DNA from 4 places in the Streptomyces sp. NPDC126510 genome. Region 3 is predicted to be linked to each of the others. Evidence: riboswitches for the same ligand, from Rfam matches in the RefSeq annotation. Region 3 holds a riboswitch; each other region holds the start of a gene.
The links. Region 3 has a riboswitch for cobalamin ahead of ABTX60_RS20070 (ribonucleoside-diphosphate reductase subunit alpha). Riboswitches for the same ligand answer to the same signal wherever they lie in the genome.
Positions count from the first base shown of each region.

Region 1: linked by a shared signal. The riboswitch ahead of ABTX60_RS31035 (ABC transporter substrate-binding protein) and the one ahead of ABTX60_RS20070 (ribonucleoside-diphosphate reductase subunit alpha) in region 3 are both predicted to bind cobalamin.
Region 2: linked by a shared signal. The riboswitch ahead of ABTX60_RS16730 (CbtB domain-containing protein) and the one ahead of ABTX60_RS20070 (ribonucleoside-diphosphate reductase subunit alpha) in region 3 are both predicted to bind cobalamin.
Region 4: linked by a shared signal. The riboswitch ahead of ABTX60_RS21400 (energy-coupling factor ABC transporter permease) and the one ahead of ABTX60_RS20070 (ribonucleoside-diphosphate reductase subunit alpha) in region 3 are both predicted to bind cobalamin.

Region 1 is NZ_JBEORR010000026.1:46,396-51,620, reverse strand. It holds gene ABTX60_RS31050 (4-hydroxybenzoate 3-monooxygenase) at 1-845, opposite strand, end outside; gene ABTX60_RS31045 (APC family permease) at 868-2,472, opposite strand; gene ABTX60_RS31040 (CoA-binding protein) at 2,627-3,055, opposite strand; cobalamin riboswitch at 3,162-3,322, shown strand; gene ABTX60_RS31035 (ABC transporter substrate-binding protein) at 3,406-4,422, shown strand; gene ABTX60_RS31030 (FecCD family ABC transporter permease) at 4,506-5,225, shown strand, end outside.
Region 2 is NZ_JBEORR010000010.1:217,469-222,693, reverse strand. It holds gene ABTX60_RS16740 (type III polyketide synthase) at 1-692, opposite strand, end outside; gene ABTX60_RS16735 (UbiA family prenyltransferase) at 829-1,599, shown strand; cobalamin riboswitch at 1,746-1,896, shown strand; gene ABTX60_RS16730 (CbtB domain-containing protein) at 1,933-2,154, shown strand; gene ABTX60_RS16725 (CbtA family protein) at 2,176-2,946, shown strand; gene ABTX60_RS16720 (histidine phosphatase family protein) at 2,975-3,565, opposite strand; gene ABTX60_RS16715 (cupin domain-containing protein) at 3,598-3,993, opposite strand; gene ABTX60_RS16710 (MIP/aquaporin family protein) at 4,127-5,071, opposite strand.
Region 3 is NZ_JBEORR010000013.1:66,716-71,940, forward strand. It holds gene ABTX60_RS20070 (ribonucleoside-diphosphate reductase subunit alpha) at 1-2,268, opposite strand, end outside; cobalamin riboswitch at 2,393-2,549, opposite strand; gene ABTX60_RS20075 (GNAT family N-acetyltransferase) at 2,602-3,108, opposite strand; gene mctP (monocarboxylate uptake permease MctP) at 3,240-4,868, opposite strand; gene ABTX60_RS20085 (DUF3311 domain-containing protein) at 4,865-5,131, opposite strand.
Region 4 is NZ_JBEORR010000014.1:91,672-96,896, reverse strand. It holds gene ABTX60_RS21420 (maleylpyruvate isomerase N-terminal domain-containing protein) at 1-41, opposite strand, end outside; gene ABTX60_RS21415 (energy-coupling factor ABC transporter ATP-binding protein) at 156-1,010, opposite strand; gene cbiQ (cobalt ECF transporter T component CbiQ) at 1,007-1,756, opposite strand; gene ABTX60_RS21405 (energy-coupling factor ABC transporter substrate-binding protein) at 1,763-2,131, opposite strand; gene ABTX60_RS21400 (energy-coupling factor ABC transporter permease) at 2,128-2,829, opposite strand; cobalamin riboswitch at 2,860-3,044, opposite strand; gene ABTX60_RS21395 (serine/threonine-protein kinase) at 3,171-4,616, opposite strand; gene ABTX60_RS21390 (MDR family MFS transporter) at 4,831-5,225, opposite strand, start outside.

The DNA of each region.
Region 1 (5,225 bases), on a different contig from region 3:
TCCAGCACGCGCTTCTCGATCAGCCGTCCTTCGGTCAGCGGGGGCACGCCCGCCGCCCCCAGCCGCTGCTGAAGCTCCGACCAGACCCGTTCGTGCGGCCAGTCGTCCGGAGTGTCGCCCGGCGGGCACTGGAGGTAGTAGCGGGTCACCTCCGGGCCGCGGGGCATCTGGCCGGCGAACCCGCGCGGGTGGCAGCCGAACAGCACGCGGTCGGCGGACGGCGGCGCCTCGGCGAGCAGGGCGAGCCAGCCGACGCCGTAGTCGTGCCGTGCGATCCGCACCCGCTCGGGAGGGAGCGAGGCACGGGTCGCTCCGCGTGCCCCGTCGCACCCGGCGACGAAGTCGCAGTGCACCACCCGGCGTTCACCCGTCTCGGGGCAGATGTACGACACCGACGGCCGGTCGCTGTCGAGGTCGTGCAGCTCCACGTCCCGGACGCCGAAGCGCATCTCGCCGCCGCGGACGTCGGCGTACTCGCGCACCAGGTCCGTCACCAGCAACGGCTGGGGGTAGACGAAGTGGTGACTGCCCGTCAGCTCGCCGTAGGGGAACCGGTAGCGCTCCCCGTCGAAGCGGAACTCGCACGCGGTGTGCAGTTCCGCGCGGTCCAGCAGGTTCCTGGCGAGGCCCCGCTTCTCCAGGCCCCGGACGGCCCATTCCTCGATCACCCCGGCGCGGGGCCGCTGTTCGATGAACTCACGGGTCTCCGTCTCCAGCACCAGACAGTCGACGGACGCGGCCCGCAGGATGTTCCCGACGGTCAGACCCGCCGGACCGGCGCCCACGACAACGACTGGGAAGCGTTGCGGGGCGCCGGAGTCGGAGGGCGCAGAGGCGTGGGTCATGCGCACATTATGGAGGCCGGTCTCAGTGGACCGGCACCTCCGTGACGGCCACCTCCTCGATGCTCAGCTCGATCTCTCCGGACAGGGAGGCCGAGGCCCGGGCCCAGTAGTAGATCGCCAGCGAGAACACCGCGACGACCAGGATGTCCCACCACAGTCCGAGGTGCCCCTGGCCGCCGAATCCGCCCTGCCAGGAGATGACGCCCATGCCCAGCAGGTAGACGGGCAGCCACTGGGCGGCCTTCCAGTCGAGCCGGGGAGCGTCGGGCAGGCCCTTGCTGGTGGCGTACCAGGCGTAGCCGCCGAGCAGGACGTAGCCGAGGACGATGGCCACGCCGAGCCGCCACAGGGTGTCCCAGGTGGACCAGTAGATGATGAGGTTGGCCACCACGAACGACAGCGGTGAGAGGACCTTCCCGCCGGGCAGGCGGTAGGGGCGTTCCCGGTGCGGCAGCCGGTCCGCGAACACGCCGTAGGCCAGCGGGGCGCCCGCGTACATCAGCACGCTCGCCGAGGTGATGAAGCTGACCAGCTGCTGCCAGCTCGGGAACGGCAGGAAGCAGACCACGCCCGTCACGAAGGACACGATCAGCCCGAACCACGGCACGCCGCGCGCGTCGGTGCGGACGAAGAGCTTCGGCGCGTAGCCGTTGCGGGCCAGTCCGTAGGAGACCCGGGACGTGGCCGTCGTGTAGATCAGTCCGGTGCCGCCCGGGGAGACCACCGCGTCCAGGTACAGCACCACGCTCAGCCAGCCGAGGCCCAGCAGGGTCGCGAGCCCCGCCCACGGGCCGCTGATGCCCGGGTAGTCGAGCTTGGTCCAGCCGTGCGCGAAGGAGCCCAGCGGCAGGGCGGCGATGAAGACGATCTGCAGCAGGACGTAGATGGCCGCCCCGATGGCGACCGAACCGATCGTCGCGCGCGGCAGGTCCCGTTGCGGGTCCCGGCTCTCGCCCGCCAGCTGGATCGCCTGCTCGAAGCCCAGCAGGGCGAAGATGATGCCGCTGGAACTGACGGCGCTCAGCACACCGTGGGCGCCGAACGGCGCGAAACCGTGCTCGGTGAAGTTGCCCGGGTGGAAGTTGCCCGCCGCGATGATGAAGATCGCGGCCAGCGGCACGGCCACCTTCCACCAGGTGGCGGCGCTGTTGGTGTGCGCCAGGATCCGCACTCCGAGGAAGTTGACGACGACGAACACGGCCATCAGGACGACCGCGACGACGAAGCCGCTCGTCGTCAGGGTCCCGTCCTTCGGGTGCTGGAAGCCCTGCGCCCAGTGCCAGTGCCCGGCGTAGCCGATCATGGCCTCGACCTCGATCGGTGCCACCGTCGCGGCCTGGAGCCAGGAGAACCAGCCGAAGGACATGCCGGCCAGTCCGCCGAACGCGTAGTGCGGATAACGGGCGGTGCCGCCGGCGACCGGGAACATGCCGCCGAGTTCCGCGTGCACCAGTGCCAGCAGCACGATCGCCACCGCACCGATGAGCCAGGACAGGATCGCCGCGGGGCCGGCCGCCACGACGGCCTTCTCGGCGCCGTACAACCAGCCCGAGCCGATGATGGAGCCGACCGAGGCCCACATGAGCCCGATCAGCCCGACATCCCGGCGCAGGCCGTCTCTTTCCATGAATTCAGGGGCCTCTCATAAATGAACTCGGAGAGTTCAGTGAGCAAGAGGCCTCAGATTAGGAATGGACTGCCCGGAGGCAGAAGAGGAGTTGTGCACGCTTGACCGGGCGCGGGAAACCTTGACCGACTGCGGGTATTTCCTGGAGAACGCTTCAGGATTCCTGTACGCGGTGATGAGGCAGCCGTGGGATCTCGATGGCCGGGCAGCGGTCCATCACCATCTCCAGGCCCGCCGAACGGGTCCGGTCGTACGCCGCCTCGTCGATCACGCCGAGCTGGAACCAGATGCCCTTCGCGCCCTTGGCGACCGCCTCGTCCGCGACGGCACCGGCGAGGTCGCTGTTCACGAACACGTCCACCACGTCCACGTCGAAGGGGATGTCCGCCAGGCTCGCGTACCCCTTCTCCCCGTGCACCGTCTCCGCTTTGGGGTGCACCGGCACAACGCGCTTGCCGAAACGCTGGAGCACGGCGGCGACGCCGTACGCGGCGCGCTGCCGGTTCGACGACAGGCCGACCACGGCCCAGGTGTCGCCTAGCCCGGTGAGGATCCTGCGGACCGTTGCCTCGTCGCCGTACACCGGCGGCCTCCTCCGAAGTCGTGAACGAGCTGCTCTCCGTTCAACCCGTTCAACGGCTCCGGGTGCGCGGTGATTCCCCGGACGGCCCCCGTGATAGCTTGCCGAGGCCAGTCGAACCCATGTACGTGGGTCAGGGAATCCGGTGCGAATCCGGAACTGACGCGCAGCGGTGAGGGGGACGGGCGGGGCCTCGGCCACTGGACTCCTCCGCGGACGTCCGGGAAGGCGCTCCGACCCGGGTGAACCCGAGTCCGAAGACCTGCTGGCGGCCCCCGCGGCCGCGCGCGGCGGGGGAGCACCGTACGACCGGGCTCCGCGATCGGGCCCTCGACGACTGAGGACTGGTTCCCGTGCCCCTCGCCCGACCCTCCCGTGCCGCCGTCCTGCTCACCACCGGCTCCCTGCTGCTGACCGGCTGTGGCGGGAGCGCGTCCACCGACGCGAACGCCGCCGTCACGCTCACCGACTGCGGACACGAGGTCCGCATTCCCGCCCCGCCGAGACACGCCGTGTCCCTCAACCAGGGCACCACCGAGATTCTGCTCTCCCTCGGGCTCGCCGACCGCCTCGCCGGCACGGCCACCTGGACCGACCCCGTGATGAAGGGACTGGAGAAGGCCAACGCGAGGGTGCCGCGCATCGCCGACGACAACCCGTCCTTCGAACGCGTCCTGGACACCGAGCCCGACTTCGTCGCCGCCTCCTTCGTCTCCACCCTCGGCAAAGGCGGCGTCGCCACCCGCGAGCAGTTCGAGAAGCTCGGCGTCCCCACCTACGTCTCCCCCTCCGACTGCGCCGGCAAGGACAACTCGGGCGGCGGCGACGGCGCACGCGACAAGCCCCTGGACATCGACACCGTCTACGGCGAAGTCCACGACCTCGCGACCGTGTTCGGCGTGAAGAAACGCGGCGACGCGCTCGTGGCCTCCCTTCAGCAGCGCATGAGGAAGGCCACGAAGGGCATCGACGCCTCCGACGTCACTCTCCTGTACTGGTTCGCGAACTCCGAATCGCCCTACATGGCGGGCTGTTGCGGAGCACCCGGCATCATCACCCGGGCCCTCGGAGCGAAGAACGTCCTCGACGACACGCACGAGGAGTGGCCCCAGGTCAACTGGGAGACGGTCGCCGACCGCGACCCCGACGTCCTCGTCATCGGCGACCTGACCCGCGAGTCCCAGACCGCCGAGTCGGCCGCGAAGAAGATCGCCTTCCTGGAGTCCAACCCGGTCACCAGGACCATGGACGCCGTTCGGCACAAGCGGTACGTGCTGCTCAGCGGGCAGGCCATGAACCCGACGATCCGCACCGTCGAGGGCGTGGAACAGGTGGCCGCCGGGCTGCGCCGGTTCGGGCTGGCGAAGTGACCGCCCGGGAGCAGGGGCCGGTGGCCGCCGGGCCCGGGCGCCGGGCCGGGCTCGCGCTGGGCCTGGCCGGGGCCGTCGCGCTCATGACCTCCCTCGCCGTCGCCATCACCATCGGTCCCGCCGACCTCGGCGTCGCCGACGTGTGGTCCGTCGTGGCGGCCCATCTCGGGCTCGGCAGCTCCGGGCTGACGCCGATCCGCGACGGGATCGTCTGGCAGCTGCGACTGCCGCGCACCCTGCTCGCCGCCGTGTGCGGGGCCGGACTGGCCGTGTGCGGGGCGGTGATGCAGTCCCTGCTGCGCAACCCGCTCGCCGACCCGTTCGTGCTCGGGGTGTCCTCGGGCGCCTCCACCGGCGCGGTCCTCGTCGTCGTGCTGGGCGTGGGCGGCGGCGCCCTCCCGGTGTCGGCGGGCGCGTTCCTCGGCGCCCTGCTGTCGTTCGCGCTGGTGCTCCTGCTCAGCCACACCCTCGGCGGCACCACCGACCGGGTCGTCCTCGCGGGCGTCGCCGCCATGCAGCTCTTCTCGGCGCTCACCTCCTTCATCGTGATGACCTCCGCCGACGCCGAGACGACCCGCGGCGTGCTGTTCTGGCTCCTCGGCTCGCTCGGCGGTTCCGGCTGGACCGACGTGTGGCTGTGTCTGGCCGCGCTGGCGGTGGCGCTGGTGGTGTGTCTGTCGTACGCCCGAACCCTCGACGCCTTCGCTTTCGGGCAGGACGCCGCCGCCGCGCTCGGAGTGTCCGTCGCCCGCACCCGCCTGGTCCTGCTGTGCGTCACGGCCCTGCTCACGGCGGCCCTGGTC
Region 2 (5,225 bases), on a different contig from region 3:
GGCCCGGCGGGTGTGCCGGCGCGAGCGACGAGTGCGGCGGCGCCGTCCCCGAACAGGGCGCCGGCCACGAGGTTGGCCTGGGAGTCGTCCCGTCGCTGAAGGGTCAGTGAGCACAGTTCGACGGCGAGCAGCACGGCCGTGCCACCGGGATGCCCACGCAGATAGTCGTGCAGCCGGGCCAGACCGGCCGCGCCCGCCACACACCCCAGTCCGAACACGGGCACCCTCTTGACGTCGGGCCGCATGCCCAGACGTCCGGCCAGCCGGGCATCGAGCGAGGGGGCGGCGATGCCGGTGACGGAGGTGCACACCAGGAGGTCGACATCGGCCGGTTCGAGTCCCGCTTCCTTCAGCGCGCCGGCGATGGCCTCTTCGCCCAGCTCCAGACCCGCCGCCATCCAGGCGTCGTTGGCCTGCCCGAAGTCGCGCAGGGCGGCGTACCGGGCGATCGGCAGCGCGAGGTGCCGGGCGCGGACCCCGGCGGACGCGTGCAGGCGGCGCAGCAGGGCGCGGTCGGCTCCCGGCGCCAGGCACAGATCGCCGATCGGTTCGGTGAGGTCGTCCTGGGCGTAGCGGTGCGCGGGCAGCGCCGTGTGGACCGCCGTGATCGTGGTCCCCGCAGGGAGCCGGGCCTTCCCGCGCACCGTGCCCGGTGAGGCGGGGAGGTCTTCGGCCGTCACAGGGACACGCATATCGACAGTGCCTCTCTCGCCCTCTTTGCCCATTTATCTTGCCTGTGTGTCTCTACACCCGTCACCGGTCCTCTCCCGAGCGACACGCCGCGTTCCGGCGCTGTTGCGTTCCTGCCACCTGGAACCGGCGCTCGCCGTGACAGCGTTCGCGACCGTGCTGGCCGTCGCGGCCGGCCGGGGCGCGGCGGGTGCGGCCGAGGTGGCGGCAGCCGTGCTGGTGGGCCAGCTCTCGGTGGGCTGGTGCAACGACGCGGCCGACGCCCGGCGCGACGCGTTCTGCGGGCGCAGCGACAAGCCGGTGGCCACCGGCGAACTGCCGCTCCGGGCCGCGGCCGTCGCAGCCGGGACGGCCCTGGGCCTGTGCGTGCCGCTGTCCCTGCTGAGCGGCGCTCTCGCAGGAGTGGCGCACTTCGCCGCGGTCGCCACCGCCTGGAGCTACAACCTGCTGTTCAAACGCACGCCGCTCTCCCCGCTGCCCTACGCCGTCGCCTTCGGTCTGCTGCCGGCGTTCGTCACCCTCGGCCTGCCCTCGCCGTCCTGGCCCGCCTGGTGGGCGATGGCGGCCGGGGCCCTGCTGGGGGTGGGGGCGCACCTGGTCAACGTGCTTCCGGACATCCGGGACGATCTCGCGACCGGGGTGCGCGGCCTCCCGCAGAGGCTGGGCCGCGGAGCCTGCCGATGGCTGGCGCCGTCCCTGATGCTCGCCGCCGTCTGCGTGCTCGTCACCGGCCCGCCCGGAGGCGTGGGGCGCCCGGGCTGGGTTCTGGCGGGGGCGGCCGTCGTCGTGTCGGTCGCGGGCACGACCCTGCCCGTCGACGACCGCAGCCGGTGGCCGTTCCGGGCGGCTGTCATCGTCGCGGGCCTGGCCGTGACCCAACTCCTCCTGCGCGGCCCGGACATGTCGTAGGCGTCGAAGGTCCGCTCAGCAGCCCACGCGGAAGTTCGTGTCCTGCCGGCCGGGCCGTAGGGCGCCGTCATGTCACCGTCGATACTTGTGTTCGGTCGCAGGTAAGCGTTCGGTGAGAGCCGACCTCGGCTTCACGCCTGGGCATTGGTCATGTACCGGCCGAGCGGTACGGTCGGTGCGAATCGACGACGGCAGGACGGAAGCCGGTGGGAATCCGGCACGGTCGCGCCACTGTGTGCTCCCTCCCCGAAACGGGACGGGGCGAGTCAGACCCGTAGCCGTCGTCCCGTGCACCACCGACAGGGGACGCGAGCTCCCCGAGGAGGACCCGCCATGGCGCAGCATGTCGCCCAGCCGACCGACACCACTCCCGCCCTCCCCGCCAAGCTGCCGATCGGCGCGATCGTCCCCTGGGCGGTCTTCTTCGGCGTCCTGATGCTGGTCCTGCTCTACTTCGTCGGCGCCGAGCAGGGCGCCACCTCCGTCGTCTCCGGCGAGGACGTCCACGAGTGGGTGCACGACGCACGCCACCTGCTCGGCTTCCCCTGCCACTGACGCCGCGGAGCCGCATCCCTCATGAACTCCACCCTGGTGAGAAACCTGCTCGTGCGCGGCATGCTCGCCGGTCTCGCCGCCGGCGTATTCGCCCTGGCCGTCGCCTACTTCCTCGGTGAACCGCTCGTCGACCGGGCGATCGGCTTCGAAGAGGCCCATGCCCCCGCTCACGGGCACGAGGCCGAACTCGTCTCCCGCGGCCTGCAGTCCACCGCCGGCCTGGCCACCGGCGTCCTCCTCTACGGGGTCGCCTTCGGCGGTATCGCGGCTCTGGCCTACTGTTTCGCGCTCGGCCGGGTGGGCCGCTTCAGTCCCCGGGCCACCGCGCTGCTGCTGTCCGGTGGCGCTCTGCTCGCCGTCTACGTCGTACCGTTCCTGAAGTATCCGGCCAACCCGCCGGCCGTCGGCGACCCCGACACGATCGGCCGTCGGACCACCCTGTACTTCCTGATGATGCTGCTCGGCGTCCTGCTGGCGATCGCCGCCACCCTCCTCGGCAAGCGCCTCGCGCGGGGCCTGGGCACCTGGTGGGCGACGGTCGCCGCGGTGGCCGCGTTCGTTCTCGCGATCGGGCTCGCGTACGCGTTCCTGCCCGCCGTCGACGAGGTTCCCGCCGGCTTCCCAGCCACCGTGCTGTGGCGGTTCCGCCTCTGCGCGCTGGCCGTCCAGACCACCCTCTGGTCCGGATTCGGGCTGCTCTTCGGCGAGTTGGCCGAGCGGTTGCCGACCCCCGGGCCCGCGACGTCCACAGCCCCGGCCCGGCCGGTCGCCGCACCCCGACGGCCTGCCTGAAGCAGCGTTCCCGGAGAGCCGGCGCGACTCAGTGCTCCGCGCCGGCTTCCGGCACGTCCAGCGGGCGCCCGAGCCGCAGGTTCCAGCGCCCGGCCCGCCCGCTGAGTTCCGTCGCAGTCAGCGGCGGCACGTCCAGCCGCCGAAATCCCGCCGTCGGCAGGCCCAGGGCGTGAACCACGGCCGCCCGTACGACGTCCGGCTCGACCACGGCGAGCGTGCGCCCGTCCGTCTCGCGGAGGCCGTCCAGCCAGTGGGCGACCCGCGCACATGCGTCCCGTACCGATTCCCCGCCGTGGGGTGCGCTGGAGGGATCGGTCAGCCACCGCCCCACCGCCTCCGGTTCGGCGACGGCCACCTCGTCGAGGGTCCGGCCGCGCCACCGCCCCACATTCAGCCCCGTGAGCCCGGCCTCCTCGACCCCGTCCAGACCGAGCGCCCCGGCGGTCTGCCGGCAGCGCGCACTGGGGGAGACGACCACCCGGGCGGCCCGGGGCAGCGACCCGGCCGCCGCCGAGGCCCGCTCCCGCCCGCCCTCGTCGAGCGCGCCCCCGTCGTCGAAACGGGCCTGCCGCAGCGAGCGGTTCATCGCGGGAGAGACGAGGACGACTCGGCTGGTCATCCGTCCGTGCCCCCCCCTGCCCGGCACCGAGGTCACGTCCGCGGCCGGCCCTGGATCTGCATGCCCGGGCGGCGGCGGTGGACCGTCACGTACGACAGGCCGTCCGCGCCCGCGGTCACGCTGCGCACGCTGCCGTGCGGCAGCCAGACCAGGCTGCCGGGCTCCACCGGGTGCGGCCCGGCCGCGGAGCCGAGCGTGCCGTCCCCCGAGACGACGAGCAGCAGGACGTCGAGGTCGGGTTCGGCGTGGGCGTCGATGGACCCCTCGGGCGGGACGCGGACGAGGTTGGCGTCCAGCTGCCGGCCGGGTTCGGCCAGCCGCCACAGAGCGCCGGTCGCCTCCGGTTCGGCCGCGGCGAGCGACCCGGTATTGCCGAGGATCCGCGGAAGAGGGGTGTCGGCCGCGGAGAGCTCCTCCGGGTCAGTCATGGATCGTGCCACCATCCGATTCGGGCCTGCCCTGGGCCGATTCACCTGTACGGCGGGCGATCCGCACCTCTCACGGGCGGACGCCCGGATGAATTTAGCATCGGCCGCGGTCCCGGCCGCGGCCGATGCGCGCTCACTCGTCGTCGGAGGTGGTGGGGCGCGTCCGACCGGGCTCCGGTGCCTCGCCCTGTTGCGCGCGGGCGTGCAGTACGTCGCCGATGAAGAGGTCGTACACCAGGACGCCGATCACACCGCCGACGAGCGGTCCGACGATCGGGATCCACCAGTAGTCGCTGAACGCCCCGGCCAGACTGCCGGGGAAGGCCAATCCGTCCCATCCCGCCATCCAGGTGAACAGGCGCGGGCCGAAGTCGCGGGCCGGGTTGATGGCGTATCCGGCGTTCGCCCCGAAGGACATGCCGATGGCCGCCACGACGAAGCCGATCACCAGCGGGCCGAGATTCGCCTTCACGGCGGTGTTGCGCAGGTCGATGATCGCCACGACCAGCATGACCAGGAAGGCGGTGCCGACGATCTGGTCGATCAGCGGACCCCAGATGCCTCCGTTGAAGTACGGCGCCGGGAACGTCGCGAAGATCGAGAAAGAGGCGAGGGTCTTTCCGTCGGTCTTCGGCCCCTTGAAGGCGGCGTCGAACGCGTTGATGGCGTCGTGGTACACGGCGTAGACCAGGGCCGCCCCCGCCAGGGCGCCGGCCACCTGGGACACCCAGTAGGGCAGGACCTTGACCCAGGGGAACTTACGGCGGACGGCGAAGGCCAGGGTGACCGCCGGGTTGATGTGCGCTCCGCTGACGCCGCCGGCCACATAGATGCCGAGGATCACGGCCATGCACCAGCCCCAGGTGATCAGGAGCCAGTCCCCGGCGCCGAGGAAGAAGATGGTGGGCCCCTCGGTACGGCCCGAGCCGGGCAGGGCCGCCACCGTCATCGCCACCACGCCGCACCCGAAGGAGATGAGGACGAACGTCCCGAGGAACTCCGCCAGGCACTCGCCCGCCAAGCCGGCGCGACGTCTGAGCCTGGAGGGTTTCACCAGAGGCTTGATCTCCACTGCCATGTGATTTCTCCCTGGGTTCGCTGCGGTCGCGTGTGACGCCTGGTAATCACGTGGTAACCCGGCGCATGGCCCGCGGCAACCGCAGGAGACCCTCTGGCGGCTCGCTCACCGTGCCCGCCGAACGAGCGACGAGCAGCGGTGTGCGACTCCGACG
Region 3 (5,225 bases):
GGCCTTCGCGGCGCGGGCGATGCGGGTCGCCGGGCGCGAGCGCAGGTAGTACGTCGTCTTCAGCCCGGACTTCCAGGCGTAGGCGTACATCGAGGAGAGCTTGCCGATGGTCGGCGTCTCCAGGAAGAGGTTCAGGGACTGGGACTGGTCCAGGTACGGGGTCCTGGCCGCCGCCATGTCGATCAGGCCGCGCTGCGGGATCTCCCACGCCGTGCGGTAGAGGGCGCGGACGTCCTCGGGGATCCAGGCGAAGTCCTGCACCGAGCCGTTGGCCTCGCGCAGGGCCTCACGGCTGCGGGCGTCCCACACACCGAGCCGCTTCAGTTCGTCCACCAGGTAGGAGTTGACCTGGAGGAACTCGCCCGACAGCGTCTCGCGCTTGAACAGGTTGGACACCTGAGGCTCGATGCACTCGTACACGCCCGCGATCGACGCGATCGTCGCCGTGGGGGCGATGGCCAGCAGCAGCGAGTTGCGCAGACCGGTCGACGCCACGCGCTCGCGCAGGGCCGCCCAGCGCTCCGGCCAGGCCGGCTCGGTGGCGTAGTGGTCGGGGTGCAGCACGCCCCGGGCGGTGCGGGTCTTCTCCCAGGCCGGCAACGGGCCGCTCCGCTCGGCGAGGTCGGCGGAGGCCTCGTACGCGGCGAGCATGATGCGCTCGGCGATGCGGGTGGACAGGGCCTTGGCCTCGGGCGAGTCGAAGGGCAGGCGCAGCTGGAAGAAGACGTCCTGCAGGCCCATCGCGCCGAGGCCGACCGGGCGCCAGCGGGCGTTGGAGCGGCCCGCCTGCTCGGTCGGGTAGAAGTTGATGTCCACGACCCGGTCGAGGAACGTGACGGCCGTGCGGACGGTCTCGTCCAGCCGCTCCCAGTCGATGTCCCCGCCGGTCACGAACGCGCCGAGGGTGACCGAGCCGAGGTTGCAGACCGCCGTCTCCCCGTCGCTGGTGACCTCCAGGATCTCCGTGCACAGGTTGGAGGAGTGCACGACGTGGCCCGGCTCGGCCGTCTGGTTGGCGGTGCGGTTGGCGGCGTCCTTGAATGTCATCCAGCCGTTGCCGGTCTGCGCCAGGGTGCGCATCATGCGGCCGTACAGCTCGCGCGCGGGCAGGGTCTTCTTCGCCAGGCCCTTCGCCTCGGCCGCCCGGTACGCGGTGTCGAACTCCTCGCCCCACAGGTCGACCAGCTCGGGCACGTCCGAGGGGGAGAACAGCGACCAGCCGGCGTCTGCGTTCACGCGCCGCATGAATTCGTCCGGCACCCAGTGCGCGAGGTTCAGGTTGTGCGTACGGCGGGCGTCCTCGCCGGTGTTGTCGCGCAGCTCCAGGAACTCCTCGATGTCGGAGTGCCAGGTCTCCAGGTAGACCGCTGCCGCGCCCTTGCGGCGGCCGCCCTGGTTCACGGCGGCGACCGAGGCGTCCAGGGTCTTCAGGAACGGGACGATGCCGTTGGAGTGGCCGTTGGTGCCGCGGATCAGCGAACCGCGGGCGCGAATGCGGGAGTACGCGAGTCCGATGCCGCCGGCGTGCTTCGACAGCCGGGCCACCTGGTGGTACCGGTCGTAGATGGAGTCCAGCTCGTCCTTGGGGGAGTCGAGGAGGTAGCAGGACGACATCTGGGGGTGCCGGGTGCCGGAGTTGAACAGCGTGGGGGAGGAGGGGAGGTAGTCGAGGCGGCTCATGAGCCCGTAGAGCGCCGCGACCTCGTCCAGTGCGCGCGTGGTGTCGTCCTCGGCGAGGCCGCTCGCCACCCGCAGCATGAAGTGCTGGGGAGTCTCGACGACCTTGCGGGTGTGCGGGTGGCGCAGCAGGTAGCGGCTGTGCAGCGTGCGCAGGCCGAAGTATCCGAAGCGGTCGTCGGCCGCCCGGTCGATCAGCGCGTCGAGGCGGGTGGCGTGCACGCGCACGAATTCGGCGGTCCGGTCGGCGATGAGGCCCTCGCGGTGGCCGACCGCGACGGACTCGGTGAAGGACGTGACGCCCTGCGAGGCGGCCTCTTCGCGGATGCCGATCGTCAGCAGCCGGGCGGCCAGCCGGGAGTAGGCGGGGTCCTCGGAGATCAGACCGGCCGCGGCCTCCGTCGCCAGCTCCCGCAACTCCCGCTCGTCCGCCCGCGCGGACCGGCCCCGCAACGCGGCGGCTGCGACCCTGCCGGGATCGGCGTCGGGGAGGTCGGCGGTCAGCTCGGTCAGGGTCCGCAGCAGCGCGGCACCGGGGGCGTCGTGCTCTTCTTCGGCGGCTGAGACCGGTTCGGCTGGCGCGATGGTCACGTGGGGCTCTCCCTCGCTCGGCACGGGGGCCTCGTCGAGGGCAGGGGGCAGCACACGAGCGCACGCGGCGTCGCGTCCACCGGCCCATTCCACGAGGCCCGGACGTCTGGGCGCACCGGCCGGGTGGCCGGGCGCGCTGTCGGCAGGTCCTCGGACTGACTCCTGTGCGGGCCGGTTCCGGAAACAGAGCGGTTCCGGGAACAGACATGTACAAGTACACCGTTGCGGGACAGTTCCGGATTCGCACCGGATTCCCCTGCGGCGACAGCGAGCATGAGCATACATCTTGTGCCGGGTTCGGGCGGCACCCCCAGATGTTGTGTCGCGGTGGTTTCAGAGCGTCAACTGATAGGTGAGGAGAGTGATCTCTGTCAGCTCCGGCACCGGGTTCCAGTCACGCTCCGGTGTGCGGGTGAAGCCCAGCCGCTCGTAGATGCGGTGGGCCGCGTGCATGGTGCGCTGGGTCGACAGCACGACGCTCCGGCAGCCCGGGGTGGCCCGCGCCCGGTCGAGACAGGAGCGGACGAGGGCCTCGCCGACACCCCGGCCGCGCGCCGCGTGGGAGACGGCGAGCATGCGGATCTCGGCCTCTCCCGGGCCGGCTATGTCGGCCATGGGGCCGCCGGACGGGACGAAGGTGACGCCGCCGAGCACGCGGCCGTCCCTGAGTGCGGCCAGGACCTCCGCGGAGGTCGCCCTTCCGGCGACGTCCCGCAGCACGTGCTGGTACGGGTCGCTGTCACCGAAGTCGAGGAGGTTGTCCTGGAGGTAGGCCTGGACGGTGATGGCGCCGAGTTCGTCGTATTCGGTGGGTTCCACGGGGCGGATCAGGAGGTCCATGGCGTGAGTGTGCACGACAGCGGGCCGCCGAGGGTGCTTGCCCCTCGGCGGCCCGCTGCCGGTTGTGTGTGGTTGCTCGCGCCCACGCGGCGGAGCCGCAGACTGATACGGTCCCGCGCCCCTGAAGGCCCTTAGTGCGAGGTACCTGCTGTCGCAGGCGGGAGCTCCACCTGGACGCCGGGGTCGCCCGCGTCCGCCGTGTAGTCCTCCGGCTTGGTCTCGTCGACGCCGTCGGGGGCCTTCAGGGCCCTCAGGACGAAGGTCAGGACCACCGTCACCACCACGTTCAGGACGAACGCCGTGAGGCCGATGTAGCCGATCTCCCCGATGCCCGGGATCTCCTTCGCGGAGCCGCCGAAGTGCTTCTGCGTCGGGGAGGCCACGCCGTAGGCCGCGACCGTGCCGTAGACCATGCCGACCGCCCAGCCCGCCAGCAGGGCCCAGCGGTGGAACCAGCGGGTGAACAGGCCGCCGACCAGGGCCGGGAAGGTCTGCAGGATCCAGATGCCGCCCAGCAGCTGGAAGTTGATGGCGACCGTCTTGTCCATGGTGAGGACGAAGGCCAGCGCGCCGACCTTCACCAGCAGGGAGACCAGCTTGGAGACCTTGGTCTCCTGCGCCGGAGTGGCGTCCGGCTTGATGAAGTCCTTGTAGATGTTGCGCGTGAAGAGGTTCGCGGCCGCGATGGACATGATCGCCGCCGGCACCAGCGCGCCGATGCCGATCGCCGCGAACGCCACGCCCGCGAACCAGTCCGGGAACATCGTCTCGAACAGCTGCGGGATCGCCAGCTGCCCGTTCTGCACCTTGATGCCGGCCGCGATCGCCATGAAACCGAGCAGCGCCAGCAGACCCAGCATCAGCGAGTACAGCGGCAGGATCGTGGTGTTGCGGCGGATCACCTCACGGCTCTTCGAGGACAGCGTCGCCGTGATGGAGTGCGGGTACATGAAGAGCGCGAGGGCGGAGCCCAGCGCCAGCGTGGCGTACGTCCACTGGCCCGGCTCGGCCGGTGTCAGCGCACCGCGCGGCGCGCCCGTCGCCGGGTTGGTCTGGCTGTACGCCTCGCCGGCCTTGGCGAAGATCTCGTCGAAGCCGCCCAGCTTGATCGGGATGTAGATGATCGCCACCGCGATGACGATGTAGATCAGCGTGTCCTTCACGAACGCGATGAGCGCGGGGGCCCGCAGACCCGAGGAGTACGTGTACGCCGCGAGCACGCCGAACGCGATCAGCAGCGGCAGGTCCTTGACGAACCAGTTGGTGTTCTCACCGCCACCGACGCCCATCACGTCCAGCACGGCCTGGATGCCGACCAATTGGAGCGCGATGTACGGCATCGTCGCCAGGATGCCGGTCACGGCCACCGCCAGCGACAGGCCCTTCGAGCCGAAGCGGCCGCGCACGAAGTCGGACGTCGTGACGTAGCCGTGCTTGTGGGAGACCGACCACAGGCGGGGCAGGAAGGTGAAGATCAGCGGGTACACCAGGATCGTGTACGGCACCGCGAAGAAGCCTGCCGCGCCCGCCGCGTAGATCGCCGCCGGCACGGCGACGAAGGTGTACGCCGTGTACAGGTCGCCGCCGAGCAGGAACCAGGTGATCCAGGTGCCGAACGAGCGGCCGCCCAGGCCCCATTCGTCAAGGCTGTGCTCGTTCTCGGCCTTGCGCCAGCGCGCGGCCAGGAAGCCCATGACCGTCACGGCCAGGAAGAAGAAGATGAAGACGCCGAGCGCGACGCCGTTCACACCGTCCTTCACTGCGACGCACCGCCCTTCGCGGCCGAGCGGGCGCGCTGGTCACGCTGCCACAGCTTGTAGGCGATCATCGTCAGAGCGGTGGAGATCAGTACCCAGGCCACCTGGTACCAGTAGAAGAACGGGATCCCGATGAAGGCCGGGTCGGTCTTGGCGTACGAGCCGACCCACAGCATGGCCACGAAGGGCGCTATGAGGCAGACGGCGATGACGACGCGCACAGGCGTCACCACCGGCCCTCTGCTGGCTTCCGGGGCTTGCGACATCAGGCGGCTCCGTCCCCTTGGTGATCACCTGTGGCGCAGGCAATCTAGGTCAGGGTGAGGCGGGAACGGAACCCCTCGTCCGCAATGCGGTACC
Region 4 (5,225 bases), on a different contig from region 3:
GCCGCGCGCAATGCCGTCCAGGTGCGGGAGAAGAGATCCACCTCGGCAACGTAGTGCCGCGCGGCGGCACCGGACAAGCGCGTTTCGGCCGGCGCCGCGCCACGGCGGGAGGCCTGCCCGCGCCGGGACGGGCCGTGCTCACCGCCGCGGGACTCTCACCCGCCCGACGCCCCCAACCACCCTCCCGCGAGCACGGCGAGCTCGTCCGGTGTACGCGGACCCCGCTCCGTTTCGGTCAACAGCCCCTGGGACCGCAGAAGTTCCGTCACCGCGGCGCCCCACGGCAGACGCAGCCCCGCCTCCCGCAGGAGATCCGTGCGGGCCAGTGCCGTGGCCGCGGGCCCGGTGCGGACACCGGACGGCGTGAGGAGCGCCGCGTCGTCGGCCCAGCGCAGGGCGAGATCGACGTCGTGGGTGGCCATCACGACCGTGGTGCCGGCGGCACGGAGCCCGTCGAGGGTGGTGAGGAGCCGCTCCTGGCCGTCGGGGTCGAGTCCGGCCGTGGGCTCGTCCAGGACGAGGACGCGCGGTCGCATGGCGACCGCACCCGCGATGGCCGTGCGTTTGCGCTGTCCGTAGGACAGCAGATGGGTCGGCCGGTCGGCCAGGGCCGCGATGTCCAGCGCGGCGAGCGCCTCCGCCACCCGCGCCCGTACCTGCGTGTCGTCCAGGCCGAGGTTCAGCGGCCCGAACGAGACGTCCTGCTCGACGGACGCGGCGAACAGCTGGTCGTCGGGGTCCTGCACCACCAGCTGCACGGTCGTCCGCAGCCGGGTCAGCCCCCTGCGGTCGTACGCCACGGGCTGACCCTCGACCGTCAGCCGCCCCTCGTGCGGCTTCAGCCCGCCGCTGAGCAGTCGCATCAGCGTGGTCTTGCCGCTGCCGTTGCGGCCGAGCAGCGCCAGCGCGCGGCCCTCGCGGATCTCGAAGTCGAGGCCGCTGAGCACGGTCGGGCCGTCCTCGTAGGCGAAGGACGCGCCCCGCAGGGCGACGAGGGCGGGCTCGCTCATGTCAGCGGCCTTTCCAGTACGAGGGTGAGGACGGCCAGCGCGACGAGCAGCGCGCAACTGGCCGCCGTGAAGCGGACGGAGACCCGGGCCTCGGGCACCAGGACCCGCAGGGTGCCGTCGTAGCCGCGTCCGGCGAGCCCGGCCTGGAGCCGGCCGGCCCGGTCGAAGGCCCGGACGAACGCGGTGGCGCCGAGCCCGGCCAGGGAACGCCACTGAGCGCCCCGGCCGGTGTGCCCGAGCCGGGCCGCCTGGGCCTCCCTGATGCGCCGCATCGAGTCCAGCAGCAGGAAGCTCATCCGGTACGTCACGAGCGCGACGTCGACGACCGCCGCGGGAATCCCGGCCCGGACCAGTCGGGGCAGCAGGTCGGACATGGGCGTGGTGAAGGCGAACAGCAGCACGCCCAGGGAGGCCGCCGAGGTCCGCAGCAGCAACTCCCCGGCCCGCACCGGCCCGTCGTCGGCGAGGGAGGCGAACCCGCCTGGCCCGCCCACCTGGACGAGCAGCGTCAGCGCGCCGGTCACACAGAAGCCCAGCGGCACCCGGTAGGCCCGCCACAACCGCCGTCCGGGCACACCGGCCGGCCCCAGCAGCACCGCCAGTGCCGTCAGGAGGACCAGGGCGGCGCCCGGCCAGGGCGGCAGGGAGATCGCGAGCACGGTGAGACCGAGCCCGAGCACGGCCTTGTCCACGGGATGGCGGCGGCGCCAGCGACTGCTGTGCGCCGCCGCGTCGATCGGCAGCACCCGGGCTCAGTCCCGTTCCGCGGTGGACTTCCCGGCGGCGCCGGGAAGCGCGCTGTCGGCCTCCCGCTCCAGCGCCCGCTGCTCGCCCTGCCTGCGGCCCCGGCGCAGGCCGAAGTAGTAGGCGAGGACACCGGCGCCGAGGGCCGCCTGGAGGGAGAACAGGGCCGACTCGATCTCGCCGGACGGTGGCTCGTACAGCGGTGAGAACCACGGCTCGTAGTCCGGCTTGAGTTCGGTGATCGCCGTCTCGGCCTGGCCGTCGGAGCCCGTGAACGGCTCCTTCTTGTGGTCGCCGAGGCCGAGGGCCAAGGGCAGCACCGCGAGCGCCACCACGACGAACAGCAGCACCAGGTTGATCTTCGTGTTCCTGCTCATCGGGCCACCGCCTCCGTCTCGGTCCTGGTCTGCCTCTCGGCGAGGAGCACGCCCAGCCGGGTCAGTTCGCCCTTGCTGGACTGCACCAGCAGGCGCATCACGAGCACGGTCAGCAGGCCCTCGCTCACCGCGAGCGGGATCTGCGTGACGGCGAAGATGGCACCGAACTTGCCGAGCGCGCCCAGGAATCCGCTGCCCGGGTCGGGAAACGCGAGGGCCAGCTGCACGCTGGTGACGCAGTACGTGGACAGGTCGGCGACGAACGCGCCGGAGAACACCGCCACCATCAGCGGCGCGTTGGCGCGCCGCAGCAGCTTGTAGACGGCGTATCCGGCCCAGGGGCCGGCGATCGCCATGGAGAAGACGTTGGCGCCGAGCGTGGTCAGGCCGCCGTGTGCGAGCAGCAGCGCCTGGAAGAGCAGGGTGATGGTGCCCAGCACCGCCATGATGGGCGGCCGGAACAGGATGGCTCCCAGGCCCGTGCCGGTGGGGTGCGAGCAACTGCCGGTCACGGACGGCAGTTTCAGGGCGGACAGGACGAACGTGAAGGCGCCGGAGGCACCGAGGAGCAGTGTGCTCTCGGGGTGCTCGCGCACTTCACGGGTGAGCGACCGGACCCCGTGGACGACGAACGGCGCCGACGCGACGCCCCAGGCGACCGCGTGCGCCGGAGGAAGGAAACCCTCGGCTATGTGCATGGCTCAGCAGACCCTCTCCAGCACCTCGTGGATGGTTGACGCGCCTTGGCCGGTCTCCTGGCTGACGGGTACCACCGCCCGGACTCCGCCTTCCCGGGTCGCAAGGACCCAGTGGCTGCCCGTGAGGGCCGGAGCCGGACTTCCCGATTCACAGTGGCGAGGGCCGCACCGGCATCACACCGGATTTCCCGTTCACCAAGGCCTGGTGACAATAAGGCCGGGATAAGGGCGATGACAAGCCACCCAAGGGGCGCGCGAGGGGGCGCCCGTTCGCATACCGGCGCATCCCCGGCTGGTCCAAGCGATCCGCGCACGTGCCGCCGCGCGACGTCCGGGCCGTGTCAGTCGTCGTCCCCGCCGTCGTCGCTCTCCCCGTCGTCCCCGGCCTGGCCCGGCTTCTCCGGCTCCGGCTGCTGCGGGCCGCCGTCGACCGCTTCCTCCGTCGGAGTGGCGGCACCCGGCGCGGAGGCGGACGGCGTCGGGGAAGGGGGCGGCGTTGACGGAGTGACATCGGCCACGGTGCCGGTGGCGGGCGTGTCGGCGGCACCCGGTCCGGCCGCCGGGTCGGCCTGCGGATCGGAGGAATCGGGCGTGGCGGATTCGGTGGACGGCGTGGCGGCGGGGCTGCTCGCGCTCGGGGACGCGTCGGGTTCCGTGCCCTCCGCGGTCGTGTCGGGCGAGAACCAGCGCATGCCGATGAGCATCGCGGCGACGAAGAGGGCCGCGGCGGCGGCCGTCGCGGCCAGCTTCGACCGGTTGCCATGACCGCCGCGCGAGCGGCCCGAACGCCCCGCCTGGGCCGCCCGGGCGGCGGTGCGGTGGCCCGTGGTGGCGGGCAGCGCGTAGGTGGTCGGGCTGCCGGTCTCGGCGGTCGCGTACGGTCCCGGCCCGGCGGGCATCGCGCGGGACGCGGTGTTCGGCCGCGGCGGCGGCGAGACCTCCGGCAGCGGCTCGGGCAGGCCCCGCCAGGCGCCCTGGGCGAACCACTCGGCGGCCTGCTGCGCGGTGGGACGGTCCTCGGGCTGTTTGGCGAGCAGACCGAGGAGATAGCTCTCGAACGCCGGCGGAAGATTGGCGACACCGAGCTCGCGCGGCGGCACCGGAGCCGAGTCGAGGTGCTGGTGGAGCAGGGCGACCGCGGTGTCGGCCTCGAACGGCGGGCGCCCGCTGAGGAGCTGGTAGAGCACGCAGCCCAGGGAGTACATGTCGGAGGCGGGCCCCGCGGGCTTGCCCAGGGCCCGCTCGGGCGCGAGGTAGAGGCCGGTGCCGATGATCTGGCCGGTGGCGGTGAGCGCCGCGCCGGGGTCGTCGAGGAACCGCGCGATGCCGAAGTCCCCGATCTTGAGCGTGCCGCCCGCGTCCAGCAGCAGGTTGGCCGGTTTGACGTCCCGGTGCACGATGCCCTGCGCGTGCGCGGCGGCGAGCCCCGCGGACGCCTGCGCGGCGAGCAGGGCCACCCGCTCGGCGGGCAGCGCGCCGGAGCCGGTCAGCACCCCGGCGAGACTGTCGCCCTCGACCAGTTCCATCACCAGATACAGCCGGTTGTCGAACTCACCGAAGTCCAGCACACCGACCACGTTGGGGTGGTTGAGCCGTCCGGCGGTCTGAGCCTCCAGACGGAACCGGGAGGCCGCCGTGGCGTCGGTGTCCTGGGGCAGCAGCAGCTTGAGGGCCACTGCTCTGGCGAGCGTCTCGTCGTACGCACGCCAGACCTCTCCCATTCCACCGCGCCCGATCTCCACATCCAGCCGGTAGCGGCCCGCTAGCAGCACTCGTCCTCGTCTCACGCATAGGGGAAGGTCGTCGCCGCAGGCCGAACTCCCCGCTGCTGCGCGGGGATTGATGGGGGTGCCGCAGCCGACCCAGGATACTGGCGCGGCATGACCGCCGATCTCCGCAGCGGTGTCCTCGCACGGTCCGGCAGGGAAATCCCGGAGCGAAAGAGTCGCACGCCGGGGTGACACTCACGGCGCCCGGTCGCCCCGGAAGGCCGGCACGGTGTCAGACCGCCGCGCCCGTCCCCTTCTCCCGGTGCGGCAACAGGGCCACCGCCAGGGCCGGTACGGCCGCCAGGGCCAGCCACGGCACGGCGGTCGGCAGGCCCAGGTCGAGCAGGAAGCCGGTGGCCGCGCTGCCGGCCAGGACGATCAGGCCCGAGACGGACGACAGCGCACCCGTGTAGAGCCCGAGCCGGCCCTCCTCGGCGAGGTCGGGCACCCAGGCGCGGGCGGCGGGCACGACCAGCATCTGCCCCACGGTGAGCAAGATCACGAAGCCCGCGGCCGGGAGCAGCCCGGCCGTGCCCGTCCAGCCGGCGGGCCGGGCCGCGGCCACCACCGCGAAGCCGGACGCGATCAGCAGCAGCCCCGCGGTCATGGAGCGGCGCAGATCCAGCC